Regions from separate parts of the Rhodoferax sp. P1_F3 genome, predicted to be linked through region 2. Evidence: riboswitches for the same ligand, from Rfam matches in the RefSeq annotation. Region 2 holds a riboswitch; the other holds the start of a gene.
The links. Region 2 has a riboswitch for S-adenosylhomocysteine ahead of metH (methionine synthase). Riboswitches for the same ligand answer to the same signal wherever they lie in the genome.
Positions count from the first base shown of each region.

Region 1: another riboswitch for S-adenosylhomocysteine. It lies ahead of ahcY (adenosylhomocysteinase); the one in region 2 lies ahead of metH (methionine synthase).

Region 1 is NZ_JBFUBO010000001.1:463,520-470,824, reverse strand. Features, by position in the region: gene AC1DZ5_RS02325 (bifunctional 2',3'-cyclic-nucleotide 2'-phosphodiesterase/3'-nucleotidase) at 1-119, opposite strand, end outside; gene AC1DZ5_RS02320 (peptide chain release factor 3) at 210-1,841, opposite strand; gene AC1DZ5_RS02315 (substrate-binding domain-containing protein) at 1,861-2,991, shown strand; S-adenosyl-L-homocysteine riboswitch at 3,038-3,145, shown strand; gene ahcY (adenosylhomocysteinase) at 3,222-4,754, shown strand; gene AC1DZ5_RS02305 (TlyA family RNA methyltransferase) at 4,767-5,654, shown strand; gene metF (methylenetetrahydrofolate reductase [NAD(P)H]) at 5,698-6,552, shown strand; gene AC1DZ5_RS02295 (23S rRNA (adenine(2030)-N(6))-methyltransferase RlmJ) at 6,583-7,305, opposite strand, start outside.
Region 2 is NZ_JBFUBO010000002.1:611,358-618,662, forward strand. Features, by position in the region: gene AC1DZ5_RS05595 (homocysteine S-methyltransferase family protein) at 1-945, shown strand, start outside; gene AC1DZ5_RS05600 (Gfo/Idh/MocA family protein) at 961-1,965, shown strand; S-adenosyl-L-homocysteine riboswitch at 1,972-2,057, shown strand; gene metH (methionine synthase) at 2,080-4,845, shown strand; gene AC1DZ5_RS05610 (outer membrane lipoprotein) at 4,967-5,725, shown strand; gene AC1DZ5_RS05615 (GspE/PulE family protein) at 5,815-7,305, shown strand, end outside.

The DNA of each region.
Region 1 (7,305 bases), on a different contig from region 2:
TTCATGTGCACATCGGTGGTCTCCAGGATGCGCAGCTTCAGTTGTTCGGCGTTAGCGGCCGTGCCCAGGGCTGCCAGCAGCAGGGCGCTGGCGAGGCGCAGGGAAGAGGGAAATGTCATGGGGTGCTCCTGTCCGGTCAAGCCAATAAAAAAGCCCACTGACTGCAGCGGGCTTTTGATCTTACTTCGGTGGGCGAAGGAGCTGGCCCTTCAGCCCGCGCTTTGCAGCGCCAAGCCCGCGTGCTCGCGCAGCGGGTGGAAGTGGATCTTGGGAAAGCGCTCCTGCGCCAGGCGCACGTCGTAGGGGCTGGTGCACAGGTAAGCCAGCGTGTCGGCCGCGTCGCGCGCCATGCGGGCGGGGTAGGCGTTGATGAATTCCTGCAGCTCTTTGGGCGTGTCGGCCGTGATCCAGCGCGCGCCGGTGTACTGGCTGCCTTCCAGGCGGATGTCGGCGTCATATTCGCCCTTGAGGCGGTGCTGCACCACTTCAAATTGCAGCTGGCCCACGGCGCCCAGCAGCATGTTGCCGCCCATCTCAGGGCGGAACACCTGAATGGCACCTTCTTCGCCCAGCTGGGCCAGGCCCTGCTGCAGTTGCTTAGTACGTAGCGGGTTTTTCAGCACCACGGTCATGAACATTTCGGGCGCGAAGAAGGGCAGGCCGGTGTACATGAGGTTCACACTGCCGTCGGTAATCGTGTCGCCCAACTGCACGCCGCCGTGGGTGGTAAAGCCCACGATGTCGCCTGCATAGGCCTCTTCCACCGCCTCGCGGCGCTGGCTCATGAAGGTCACCACGCTGGTGGGGCGCAACTCTTTGCTGGTGCGCATCACCTTGAGCTTCATGCCTGGCGTGTACTTGCCGCTGGCCATGCGCACAAAGGCAATGCGGTCGCGGTGGTTGGCGTCCATATTGGCCTGCACCTTGAACACCACGCCGCTGAAGGCGTCGTCTTCGGGCTGCACTTCCTTGATGACAGGCTGCTTGTTGACGATGAAAGAACTGGTACGCGGGCCGGGCGAGGGTGCCAGGTCCACCAGCGCGTCCAACACTTCCATCACGCCAAAGTTGTTCACGCCCGAGCCAAAGAACACGGGGGTTTGCTTGCCGGCCAAAAAGGCCTCCAGGTCCCAGGCGGGGCTGGCGCCGGTGGCCAGCTCCATGCTCTCGATAGCGGTCGTCCACTCATGGCCAAAGCGCTTGGCCAGCGAGTCGGCGTCGTTCAGCGGCACGGCGTCAAAGTCCTGCGGGCGGCGCTCGCTGCCGCTCTCAAAGACCGTCATGGCTTTGGTGCGCAAATTGATGATGCCGCCGAAGGCCTTGCCCTGGCCCACCGGCCAGGTCATGGGCACGCAGGGCATGCCCAGCTCGCGTTCGATCTCGTCCAGGATGTCCAGCGGCTCGCGCACTTCGCGGTCCATCTTGTTCACAAACGTGATGATAGGTGTATCGCGCTGGCGGCAGACCTCAATCAGGCGGCGGGTCTGCGCTTCCACACCGTTGGCCGCGTCAATCACCATCAACGCGGAATCCACCGCGGTCAGTACCCGGTAGGTGTCTTCCGAGAAGTCCTTGTGGCCGGGCGTGTCCAGCAGGTTGATCACGTGGTCGCGGTAGACCATCTGCATGACGCTTGATGCCACCGAGATGCCGCGTTGCTTTTCAATTTCCATCCAGTCGGACGTCGCGTGGCGCGTGGCTTTGCGGGCCTTCACCGAGCCGGCGATCTGGATTGCTCCCGAGAACAGCAGCAGCTTTTCGGTCAGCGTGGTCTTGCCGGCGTCAGGGTGGGAAATGATGGCAAAGGTGCGGCGGCGGCGGGTTTCGGGGGCGTAGGTCACAGGGGGTCCAAGGTCGGGTGTGGGCAGCGCACAAGGGGCGGGCCACCAGAGAGAAGCTCGGTATTTTACAGAGGGCGCCAACCGACCGCTTGCCCTTACACTCGCGCTCCAACAAGCGAAACGAGCGGAGCAGCGTGTGAGCATCAAGCAACTGGCCAGTGCACTGGGGTTATCCACCTCCACGGTCAGCCGCGCCTTGAATGGCTACACCGATGTGAATGAGCAGACCCGCGAGCGTGTGCAGGCCATGGCTGCGGCCATGGGCTACCGGCCCGACGCCGGTGCGCGTCGCCTGGTGCGCGGCAAGACCGATGCGGTGGGCATTGTCTACTCCGCCGCGGTGGAAAACCTGGGCAACCCGCAGTTTCTGGACATGGCCGATGGCCTGGGAGAGCGCCTGCAAAGCAAACAGCTGGACCTGCTGCTGGCGGTGGCCAAAAACGAGACCGATCTGACGTTTTACGAGCGCCTGTTTCACGGTGGGCGGGTGGACGCGGTCGTCGTGCCCAACACCCGGGTGCATGACCCGCGCGTGGACTACCTGCGGGAAAAGGGCTACCCCTTTGTCGGCTATGGCCGCACCCATGCGTGCGACGACTATTCCTGGGTGGACTTTGACAACGACATGGGCAGTCGTCTGGCCGTGGAGCATTTGCTCAAACTGGGCCATACGCGGTTTGCCTATGTACATGCGCCGCTGGAGCTGAACTTTGCCTTCCAGCGCCACCGCGGCTTCATGGCCGCGCTGACAGCGCGCAATCTGGATTGCCCGGCCCACTACCGCGTGGGCGATGTGCAAGACCGGCGCAGCGGCCTGCAGGCCGTGCAGGCCCTGCTGGCCATGAGCCCGCGGCCCACCGCCGTGCTGGTCGACAACAACCTGGGCGGCGTGGGCGTCATCCGCGGCCTGATGGATGCCGGCGTGCGCGTGGGGCAAGACATTTCGGTCGTGGTGCATGGGGACATTCCGCAAGATACGTTGCTTACCGGCATGCCAGTCACCACCGTTACCCAGCCCACGCCCCACACCACGGGCGAGGCACTGGCCGACATGGTGTTCCAGGTGCTGCACGCGCCTGAAGATGGCCCCTACCACTTACTGCGCCAGCCTGGACTGCAGCTGGGCACCACCACCGGGCCGGTGCGATAAATCCCTAAAGGTTGCCGCGGTCCGTGGCAACAGGCTAAAATGCGCCACTTCCGAGGAGCGTTGCAGCTCGCCCGATGCCCCCAGCGGCACGGCGAGTGAGGCTCGGAAAACACGGCGCGCCCTGCGCTGTGCCTCCCAACGGCGCTCACCCACTGGTTTGTGTGCGGTGAGTTTTACCTCTTGAATCCCCGCCCGCCAGTGTTTATTCAAATGAACTTTTGGAGTGAACCATGAGCGCTGTGTTGAAATTTTCCAAGACCCCCAAGGCTGTCAAGGCTGCCGTCAAATCCGTAGCCCCCAAGGCGGCTGCCAAAGTGGTGAAGGCGCCCGTCGCCAAGACTGAAGACTTCAAGATTGCCGACATCGCCCTGGCAGCCTGGGGCCGCAAAGAGCTGACCATTGCCGAGACCGAAATGCCCGGTCTGATGGCCATCCGCGAAGAGTTCGCCAAGGTCCAGCCCCTGAAGGGCGCACGCATCACCGGCTCGCTGCACATGACCATCCAGACCGGCGTGCTCATTGAAACGCTGAAGGCCCTGGGCGCCGATGTGCGTTGGGCTTCGTGCAACATCTTCTCCACGCAAGACCACGCCGCCGCCGCAATTGCCGCGACTGGCACGCCAGTGTTTGCTGTCAAGGGTGAGTCGTTGGAAGACTACTGGGATTACACCCACCGCATTTTTGAGTTCAACGGCAAGAAGGGGACTGCGGCTGAAGGCCCCAACATGATCCTGGACGACGGCGGCGATGCCACGCTGCTGATGCACCTGGGCGCTCGCGCCGAGAAAGACATCAAGCTCCTGGCCAAGCCCGGTAGCCACGAAGAAATCTGCCTGTTCAACAGCATCAAGGCCAAGCTGAAGGTGGACTCCACCTGGTACAGCCGCCGCCTGAAGAACATCATGGGCGTTACCGAAGAGACCACTACGGGCGTGATGCGCCTGGAAGAAATGGCCGCCAAGGGCACACTGGCCCTGCGCGCCATCAACGTGAACGACTCGGTGACCAAGAGCAAGTTCGACAACCTGTACGGTTGCCGCGAATCCCTGGTGGACGGCATCAAGCGCGCCACCGACGTGATGATCGCCGGCAAGGTGGCCGTGGTGGCTGGCTACGGTGACGTGGGCAAGGGCTCTGCCCAGGCCCTGCGCGCTTTGTCCGCCCAAGTGTGGGTGACCGAGATCGACCCCATCAACGCCCTGCAGGCCGCGATGGAAGGCTACAAGGTCGTGACCATGGAATACGCTGCCGACAAGGCCGACATTTTCGTGACCACCACCGGCAACAAGAACGTCATCACCTACAAGCACATGGAGGCCATGAAGGACCAGGCCATCGTGAGCAACATCGGCCACTTTGACAATGAAATCGACGTCGCTTCGCTGGAAAAGCTGAAGTGGGAAGAGATCAAGCCCCAGGTGGACCATGTGATCTTCCCGGCCAAGGGCAAGAAGCCTTCCAAGCGCATCATCCTGCTGGCCAAGGGCCGCCTGGTGAACCTGGGCTGCGGCACCGGCCACCCCAGCTTCGTGATGTCGTCCAGCTTTGCGAACCAGACCATCGCCCAGATCGAGCTGTTCACCAAGCCCAAGGAATACAAGGTTGGCAAGGTCTATGTGCTGCCCAAGCACCTGGACGAAAAAGTGGCGCGTCTGCACCTGACGAAGGTCGGCGCCATGCTGACCGAACTGACCGACGAGCAGGCTTCGTACATCGGCGTCTCCAAAGCCGGTCCGTACAAGAAAAACACCTACCGCTACTAAGCCAAGGACTTCATGCGTATAGACCAACTGCTGGTACAGCGCGGGCTGGCCAGCACCCGCTCGCAGGCCCAACGCCTGATCGCCGATGGCGTGCAGTGGCAGAAGATGGAAGCGGGCGGCGAGGTCTGGAAACGCGTGGTCAAGAATGGCGACGACGTGCCTGAGGACGCTCGCATCGAGCTGCTGGACGACTCCGAGGCACGCTATGTGTCGCGGGGTGGTCTGAAGCTGGAGGCCGCCCTCAAGCACGTGGGCTTGTCGGTGGCGGGGCTGCGTTGCCTGGACGTGGGGCAGAGCACCGGTGGTTTCACCGACTGCCTGATCCAGGCGGGTGCCGCCGCGGTGGTGGGGGTGGATGTGGGCAGTGCCCAACTGCACCCCAGCCTGCGCGAGGACGCCCGGGTCTTGTGCGTGGAGAGCGTCAATGCCCGTACCCTGTCCGCTGCAGATTTGATAGCTGCTTACGCAGACAGTACGGGTGCTGAAGGCCAATTTGACCTGGAAGAGGATGGCGCAACCTTTGAAGGTTTCGATGGCTCCGATGACAGCCGTGAGGAGGCCGAGCTGGCCACCTTGCCGCCAGAATTCGCGCCGCCGTTTGACCTGCTGGTGGCCGACCTATCCTTCATCTCGCAAACCTTGGTACTGCCCGCGGCGGTGCCTTTGTTGCGGGACGGTGGCACCTTGCTGACCCTGGTGAAGCCGCAGTTTGAACTGCAGCCTGGCCAGGTAGGCAAGGGCGGCATTGTCAAAGACGCGGCCATGTACGCCATCGTCGAGCAGCGCCTGCGCGAGGCCTGTGCCGAACTGGACCTGACGGTCACCGCGTGGTTCGACTCGCCCATCGAAGGCGGCGACGGCAACCGCGAATTTTTCATTTGCGCCCGCAAGGCGGGCTGAACGCAGCTCCCGCGTGTGCGGGGCGTGCGAGACGGAGATGCTGATGTTTACCAACGACCGAATTCCGCTGAGTCTGGAGTTCTTTCCCCCCAAAACACCCGAAGGCGCGGAGAAGCTGCGGGGCGTGCGCCAGCAGCTGTACGCGCTGCGCCCCGATTTTTGCTCGGTCACTTTTGGTGCCGGCGGTTCCACGCAAGAAGGCACCTTCGGTGCGGTGCGTGAGATCCTGGCTGAAGGCGTGAGCGCGGCTTCGCATTTTTCGTGCATCGGTGCGACCAAAAACACCGTGCGCGATCAGCTGGCCATCCTCAAGACCATGGGCGTGAAGCGCCTGGTGGCTTTGCGTGGCGATCTGCCCAGTGGTTACGGCGCGGGTGGTGAGTTCCACTACGCCAGCGACCTGGTGGCCTTTATCCGAGCTGAGTCGGGCGATGACTTCCACATCGAAGTGGCGGCCTATCCCGAGGTGCACCCCCAAGCCAAGTCACCGGCCCATGACCTGCAGGCGTTTGCCGCCAAGGTCAAGGCTGGTGCCAACTCGGCCATCACCCAGTATTTCTACAACTCAGACGCCTACTTCCGCTTTGTGGAAGAGGTGGATGCGCTGGGGCTGGAGGTGCCCGTGGTGCCGGGCATCATGCCCATCACCAGTTCCACGCAGCTGATGCGCTTCTCGGACGCTTGTGGTGCCGAAATCCCGCGCTGGATTCGCCTGCGCCTGCAAAGCTATGGCGACGATATTGCGTCCATCAAGGCCTTTGGGCTGGAAGTGGTGACAGATCTGTGCGAGCAACTGCGCGCCGGCGGCGCCCCCGCGCTGCACTTCTACACCATGAACCAGAGCGGGGCTACTCTGGCGTTGTGTCAGAACCTGGGGCTGGTGCCTACGGTGCAATAACGCGGAATCGCTAGGCCCGGAGAGGCGGTATTAGCCGCCCGACTCCAGCGTTGACGTGGCATTTGCGTCTTGTTTGAGCAATTCCACCATCTGCGGCAAGGCGTCTTTCAACGCGGCTTTGAGCGTGTGAGGTGGGTTGATCAGGAACATGCCACTGGCTGGCAGACCCGGGCGCACCACTTCGCCTTCGGCGTCCTGCAGCAGCTTGCTGGACTTCACGGTCAGTGTGGCGTGCAGCCAAGACTTACCTGATTTGTTGGCCAGGGTCTTGAGCTTCTTGGGTAAGTCGTGTGCCTCGGGGCGCGGAATGATGGGGTACCAGACGGCGTAGGTGCCGGTGGCAAAGCGCACCATGGCGTCTGCCACCATGGCGGTAACGCGGGCGTAGTCGTTCTTGACTTCGTAGCTGGGGTCGCACAGCACCAGCGCGCGGCGTGAGGGCGGCGGCAAGAACTTCTTCAGCCCTTCAAACCCGTCTTCGCGCAGGATGGCCACCTGGCGGCCCGCTTCAAGCTGGGCGATGTTCGCCATCAGGGTTTTGGTGTCGGTGGGGTGCAGCTCGAACAGTTTGAGCTTGTCGCGGTCACGCAGCAGGCTCTGGATGATGAATGGCGAGCCGGGATACACGCTCCAGTGGTTGGTGCTGTTGAAGCCTGCCACCATGTCCACATAGTCTTGCAGGGCGGGCGCAAACGGCGTTGCGGGCTTGGTGGCAACCAGTTTCAGGAAGCCCTCGGCGGCTTCCTCGCTGGT
Region 2 (7,305 bases):
GGTTACACCGGCCCGGGCAGCCAGGGCGACCGCTTCAAGGACTTCCACAAGGACGTCAAAGGCAACAACGAATTGTTGAGCCTCACCCGGCCGGACGTGATCAGCGACATCCACGAGCGCTACCTGGCCGCGGGTGCCGACCTGATCGAGACCAACACCTTTGGCGCCACCACGGTGGCCCAGGCCGACTACGACATGGCCGACCTGGCCATTGAGATGAACCTGGTGTCGGCCAAGCTGGCCCGCGCCGCCTGCGACAAATACAGCACGCCGGACAAACCCCGCTTTGTGGCCGGCGCCCTGGGCCCCACGCCCAAGACGGCCAGCATCAGCCCCGATGTGAATGACCCCGGCGCGCGCAACGTCACCTTTGAAGAGCTGCGCGCCGCCTACTACGACCAGACCAAAGCGCTGGTGGAGGGCGGCAGCGACGTAATTTTGGTGGAAACCATCTTTGACACGCTGAACGCCAAGGCCGCGCTGTTTGCGGTGGACGAGTACTTTGAAGCCAGCGGCGAGCGCCTGCCCATCATCATCAGCGGCACAGTGACCGACGCGTCGGGCCGCATATTGAGTGGCCAGACCGTCACGGCCTTCTGGCACAGCGTGCGGCATGCGCAGCCGCTGGCCATAGGCCTGAACTGTGCGCTGGGTGCGGCGCTGATGCGCCCCTACATTCAGGAACTGAACAAGGTGGCGCCGGACACCTTCATCAGCTGCTACCCCAACGCCGGTCTGCCCAACCCCATGAGCGACACCGGCTTTGACGAAACGCCGGACGTAACCAGCCGCCTGGTGCGCGAGTTTGCCGAGGAAGGTCTGGTGAATATTGTGGGCGGCTGCTGCGGCACTACGCCTGACCACATTGGCGCCATCGCCCATGCGGTGAACCCGATTGCTGCGCGCAGCGTGCAGCGCAATTTCTTCTACAAAGAAGCCGCCTGAACTGAGGACATTGCAATGAAAAAAGTCACCTGGGGCGTGCTCAGCACCGCCAAGATCGGCATGGAGAAGGTCACGCCTGCGCTGATGCGCAGCCAGTGGTGCGACGTGCAGGCGATTGCCTCGCGCAGCTTGCCCAGCGCGCGGGCTGCGGCTGATACGTTGGGTATTCCGAAGGCGTATGGTTCATACGAAGAGCTGCTGGCTGACCCGGCCATCGAGGCCATTTACAACCCCTTGCCCAACGACCTGCACGTGCCGATGACGCTGGCCGCAGCGCGTGCGGGCAAGCATGTGCTGTGCGAGAAGCCGGTTGCGCTCAATGCCAATGAAGCAGCGCAGTTGCGCGAAGTGGCTGGCAAGGTGCACATCATGGAAGCCTTCATGGTGCGCTTTCACCCGCAGTGGCTGCGCACGCGCGAATTGGTGCAGAGTGGCGCGCTGGGCGAGCTGCGCACGGTGCAGGCGTGGTTCTCGTACTTCAACCGCAACGCGGACAACATCCGCAATGACGCTGCCAAGGGCGGCGGTGCGCTGATGGACATTGGCTGTTATCCCATCGTGGCCGGTCGCTTCCTGTTTGGCGCTGAGCCCGTGCGCGTGATGGCGCTGGCGGACATGGATCCGGACTTCGGTGTGGACCGCACCTTCAGCGCATTGCTGGACTTTGGCGGTGGTCGCCGTCTGGATTTCACTGTGTCCATGCAAACCACGCCCTACCAACGGGTGCACGCCATTGGCACCGAGAAACGGGTGGAGATTGAGATTCCGTTCAACGCCCCCCAGGGCCAGGAAACCCGCATCTTTGTGGATGATGGCAAGGTGTTGGGTGGCCGCGAAGCGGCGGTCGAGACCTTTGCCGCCTGCGACCAGTACAGCCTGGAAGGGGATGCCTTCTCGTTGGCCATCCGCGGCGCACAGCCTCTGCACTACGGTGTGGAAGACGCCATCCAGAACATGCGCATCATCGATGCGCTGTTTGCCTCGCAGCGCAGTGGTGCCTGGGAAGTCGTTGCCGGTTAAAATTGGGTCTCCAAGGAGCGTTGCAGCAAACCCGGTGCGGTTTGTCAGGCTTGGACCGGGTGGTGCCACCCTCGCAACGACGCTCACCTGTGACCCCATTTTTCAGGTGAGTTTATGCCCCAAGCCCCCGCCAACACTGCGCAAGCAGCTATTAAAAACGTAGCGCCCATGATGCTCTCCGGTCTGGAGCCGGTCCTGATCGACAGCAGTAGCCTGTTCGTCAATGTGGGTGAGCGCACCAACGTCACCGGCTCCAAGGCCTTTGCCCGCATGATCCTGAATGGCCAGTTCGAGGAAGCGCTGGCTGTGGCCCGCCAGCAAGTGGAAAACGGCGCCCAGATCATCGACATCAATATGGACGAGGCCATGCTGGACAGCCAGGCCGCCATGGTCCGCTTCCTGAACCTGATTGCGTCCGAGCCCGATATTTCCCGTGTGCCCATCATGATCGACAGCTCCAAGTGGAGCGTGATCGAGGCCGGCCTGCGCTGTGTGCAGGGCAAGGCGGTGGTGAACTCCATCAGCATGAAAGAGGGCGTGGACGCCTTCAAGCACCAGGCCAAGCTGCTGCGCCGCTATGGTGCTGCCGCTGTGGTGATGGCTTTTGACGAAAAAGGCCAGGCCGACACCTACGAGCGCAAGGTGGAGATTTGCGAACGCGCTTACCGCATCCTGGTGGACGAGATCGACTTCCCGGCGGAAGACATCATCTTCGACCCCAACATCTTTGCCATTGCCACCGGCATTGAAGAGCACAACAACTACGCGGTGGACTTTATCAACGCCACGCGCTGGATCAAGGAAAACCTGCCCGGCGCCAAGGTGAGTGGCGGTGTGTCCAACGTGTCGTTCAGCTTCCGCGGCAACGACCCGGTGCGCGAGGCCATCCACACCGTGTTTCTGTACCACGCCATCCAGGCGGGTATGGACATGGGCATCGTCAACGCCGGCATGGTGGGCGTGTACGACGACCTGGAGCCCGTGCTGCGCGAGCGCGTGGAAGACGTGGTGCTGAACCGCCGCGACGACGCGGGCGAGCGCCTGGTGGAGATTGCGGAGACTGCCAAAAGCGGTGCCAAGGACGAAAGCAAGAAGCTGGAGTGGCGCGGCACGCCCGAGGCGCCCGCGTCCGTCGGGCAGCGCCTGAGCCATGCCCTTGTGCACGGCATCACCGACTTCATCACCCAAGACACCGAAGAGGCCTACCAGAACGTGCTGGCCAAGGGCGGCCGCCCGCTGCATGTGATCGAAGGCCCGCTGATGGACGGTATGAACGTGGTGGGCGACCTGTTCGGCCAGGGCAAGATGTTTTTGCCTCAGGTGGTGAAAAGCGCGCGCGTGATGAAGAGCGCCGTGGCCCACCTGCTGCCCTATATCGAGGCCGAAAAGCTGGCCATGGTGGAGGCTGGTGGCGAAGCCAAGGCCAAGGGCAAGATCGTCATCGCCACGGTGAAGGGCGACGTGCACGACATTGGCAAGAACATCGTGACCGTGGTCTTGCAGTGCAACAACTTCGACGTGGTCAACATGGGTGTGATGGTGCCCTGCCACGAGATTCTGGCGCGCGCCAAGATCGAAGGCGCGGACATCATTGGCCTGTCCGGCCTGATCACGCCCAGCCTGGAAGAAATGCAGTACGTGGCCGGCGAGATGCAGAAGGACGACTACTTCCGCATCAAGAAAATCCCGCTGCTCATCGGCGGCGCCACCACCAGCCGTGTGCACACGGCGGTGAAGATCTCGCCGCACTACGAAGGCCCCGTGGTCTATGTGCCCGACGCCTCGCGCAGCGTGAGCGTGGCGCAAAGCCTGCTGAGCGACAGTGCGACCAAGTACATCGACGAGCTGAACTCTGACTACGACAAGGTACGCCACCAGCACGCCAACAAGAAGCAGACACCGATGTGGCCTCTGGCCAAGGCACGCGCCAACAAGACGCCGATCGACTGGGCTGCGCACCAGCCCACGGTGCCGAAGTTCATCGGCCGCCGCGTCTTCAAGAACTTTGACCTGGGTGAGCTGGCCAAGTACATCGACTGGGGCCCCTTCTTCCAGACCTGGGACTTGGCAGGACCGTTCCCTGCGATCTTGAAGGACGAGGTGGTGGGTACCGAGGCCGTGCGCGTGTACGCCGACGGCCAGCGCATGCTCAAGCGCCTGATCGAAGGCCGTTGGCTGACCGCCAACGCCGTCGTGGCGCTGTACCCGGCCAACACGGTGAACGACGACGACATCGAGTTCTACACCGATGAAAGCCGTTCCGAAGTCGCGATGACCTGGTACGGCCTGCGCCAGCAGACCGAGAAGCAGGAGATTGACGGCGTGATGCGTCCCAGCCGCTGCCTGGCCGACTTTGTGGCGCCCAAGGGTGTGAAGGCGGACTACGCGGGCCTGTTCGCGGTAACGGCCGGCATTGGCGTGGACAAGAAGGAAAAGTACTTCCTGGACGACCTGGACGACTACTCGGCCATCATGCTCAAGTCCATTGCCGACCGTCTGGCCGAGGCCTTCGCCGAAGCGCTGCACCACCGCGTGCGCACCGACCTGTGGGGCTATGCGGCCGACGAGGCGCTGAGTAATGAGGATCTGATTGCCGAAAAGTACAGGGGCATACGCCCCGCGCCCGGCTACCCGGCCTGCCCGGACCACAGTGTCAAGAAGGACATGTTCGACCTGCTGCAGTCCGAAGAAATCGGCATGGCGGTGACCGAGAGCCTGGCCATGACCCCGGCGGCCAGTGTCAGCGGCTTCTACATTGGCCATCCGGATGCCACGTACTTCAACGTGGGCAAGATCAGCGACGACCAGGTGCAGGACCTAGCCCAGCGCCGCAACCTGAACCAGGCTGAGCTGCAGCGCCTGCTGGCGCCCAATTTGTAAGCAGTTGGTGCCGACCAAGGTGCCGGCTTTACCCAGCGTTACAAATCAGACACGCCGCGGCCGGTTGCGGTGTGTACCTTTGGCTTAACGGGCACCAAGCCCCTTTTGCTGGAGGAAAACCATGAGTACTGTCGCCATTCCCGGAGTGCCCCAACCCGGCGCCCACCGGATGCTGTGGGCTGTCATTGCGGCCTTGGGCGCGACCACGCTGGCCCTGGGGGCCGCGCTGGTGCAGGTGAATCGCCAAAGTGGTGAAGAAATAGCCGCGTCAACTCCGCTGACACCCGTGGCCACCGTCGCCTCGGTGCTGGAGCCCGAGCTGGCGACTAAAAATGAAGAAATAGTGACGGAAGCCCCCGCCAAACCTGCGCTAGCAGCTCCTAAAAAGATAGTGAAATCTCAGTCGGCCAGCGCGAAGGCACATAGCACTGTAGCTGCCAAGCCCCCGACCACCGAGCCTTGGGAGGTGATTGACGCCGCCCCCACCGGAGCGGGCGTGCCCGTGGCCTCCGGCACCCCACACAAGGCCATTTGCGCGGTGTGCGGTACGGTCGAGTCTGTCACCCCGGTGGAGCGTGAGGCTAAGCCCAGCGGCGCGGGCGCAGTGGCCGGCGCAGTGCTGGGCGGGTTGGTCGGCAACCAGTTTGGTGGCGGTGACGGCAAGGCGCTGGCCACCATCGCCGGTGTTCTGGGTGGCGGCTGGGCCGGCAACACTGTAGAGAAGAAGATGAAGAAAGACATGGTCTACCGGGTGGAAGTCCGCATGGAAGACGGTTCGATGCGCTCTATCGAGCAGAGTAGTCCCGCTACGGTTGGCGCACGCGTCAAGGTGGAGGGCAACAGCATCAGCCCGGCTAATGAGCCCGCGCCCGCCGCCTGACCAAGAGCGGTTCAGGAGTGGTTCGCCCCCTTTGAAACGGGCTTGCGTGCTATTATTTTTGCAAACCGCAAAAGGAATAGCGCATGAACATGGCAACGGCAGCGCCCGGTGCGCCCGACGGGTCTCGCCCGTCGTCACCGCCTCCGCCCCCAGGCCGCCCTGAAAAACTGCGGCTGGGCGACGTGCTGGTCCAGCAGCGCCTGATTTCCCAAGAGCAGCTGCAGCAAACCCTGGAGCTGCAGCGCACCACCGGCAAAAAGGTGGGGCGCCTGCTGATCGAAACCGGGGTCATCACCGAAGAGCTGCTGGCCAATGGCTTGGCCCGCCAACTGCGCATTCCCTTTGTCAACCTGAAGACGTTTCCGTTTCGGGCCGAAGTCACCAAGCTGTTGCCGGAAAGTGCAGCCCGGCGTTTCAAGGCGTTGGTGCTGGAAGACAAGGGTGACAGTCTGTTGGTAGCGCTGGGCGACCCCCTAGACCTGTTTGCCTACGACGAACTGACCCGCCTGCTCAAGCGCAATATCGGCATTGCCGCGGTGCCCGAGAGCCAGTTGGCGCTCGCGTTTGACCGGCTCTACCGCCGCACGGAAGAAATCAGCGGTCTGGCCCGCGCCCTGGAAAAAGACCTGGGCGACGCGGTGGACTTTGGCGAATTGACCGCTACCGTGGGCATTGAAGGCGCCCCCGTGGTGCGCCTGCTGCAGTCGCTGTTTGAAGATGCCACGCAGGTGGGGGCATCGGATGTGCACATTGAGCCACAAGAGGGTTTTCTGCAAATCCGCGTGCGCGTGGACGGCGTGTTGCAAACCCAGACCCAGGCCGATAAGCGCATTGGCGGCGCGCTGGCCCAGCGCCTGAAGCTCATGGCCGGTTTGGATATTTCCGAGAAGCGTCTGCCGCAGGACGGCCGTTTCAGCGTGCGTCTGAAGGACAACACGATTGACGTACGGCTTTCCACGCTGCCTACGACCTATGGCGAATCCGCGGTCATGCGGCTATTGAACCAGGGTGCCGGCATGCGGCGGCTGGACACCATCGGCATGCCGCCGGACATGCTCAAGCGCTTTCGCGAGGTGCTATCCCGCAGCTCCGGCATGGTGCTGGTCACTGGCCCGACGGGTTCTGGCAAGACCACCACGCTGTATGCCGCATTGGCTGAAATCAATGCGGCCGAGCTCAAGGTCATCACCGTGGAAGACCCGGTGGAGTACCGCCTGCCCGCCATCACCCAGGTGCAGGTGAACGACAAGATTGAACTGACCTTTGCCCGTGTGCTGCGCGCTTGCCTGCGCCAGGACCCCGACGTGATTCTGGTGGGCGAAATGCGCGATGCAGAGACGGCTGAGATCGGCCTCCGCGCAGCCATCACCGGGCATTTGGTGTTATCGACACTGCACACGCGCGATGCCATCAGCACCCCGTTCCGGCTGCTGGACATGGGCGTGCCGCCCTTCATGGTGGCAACCTCCTTGCAGGCCGTGATTGCCCAGCGCCTGGTCCGCATGAATTGTCCCGAGTGCTCGGCACCGCATGCGCCCACACCGCAAGAGCAGTCCTGGCTGGACACCATGCTGGCGCCT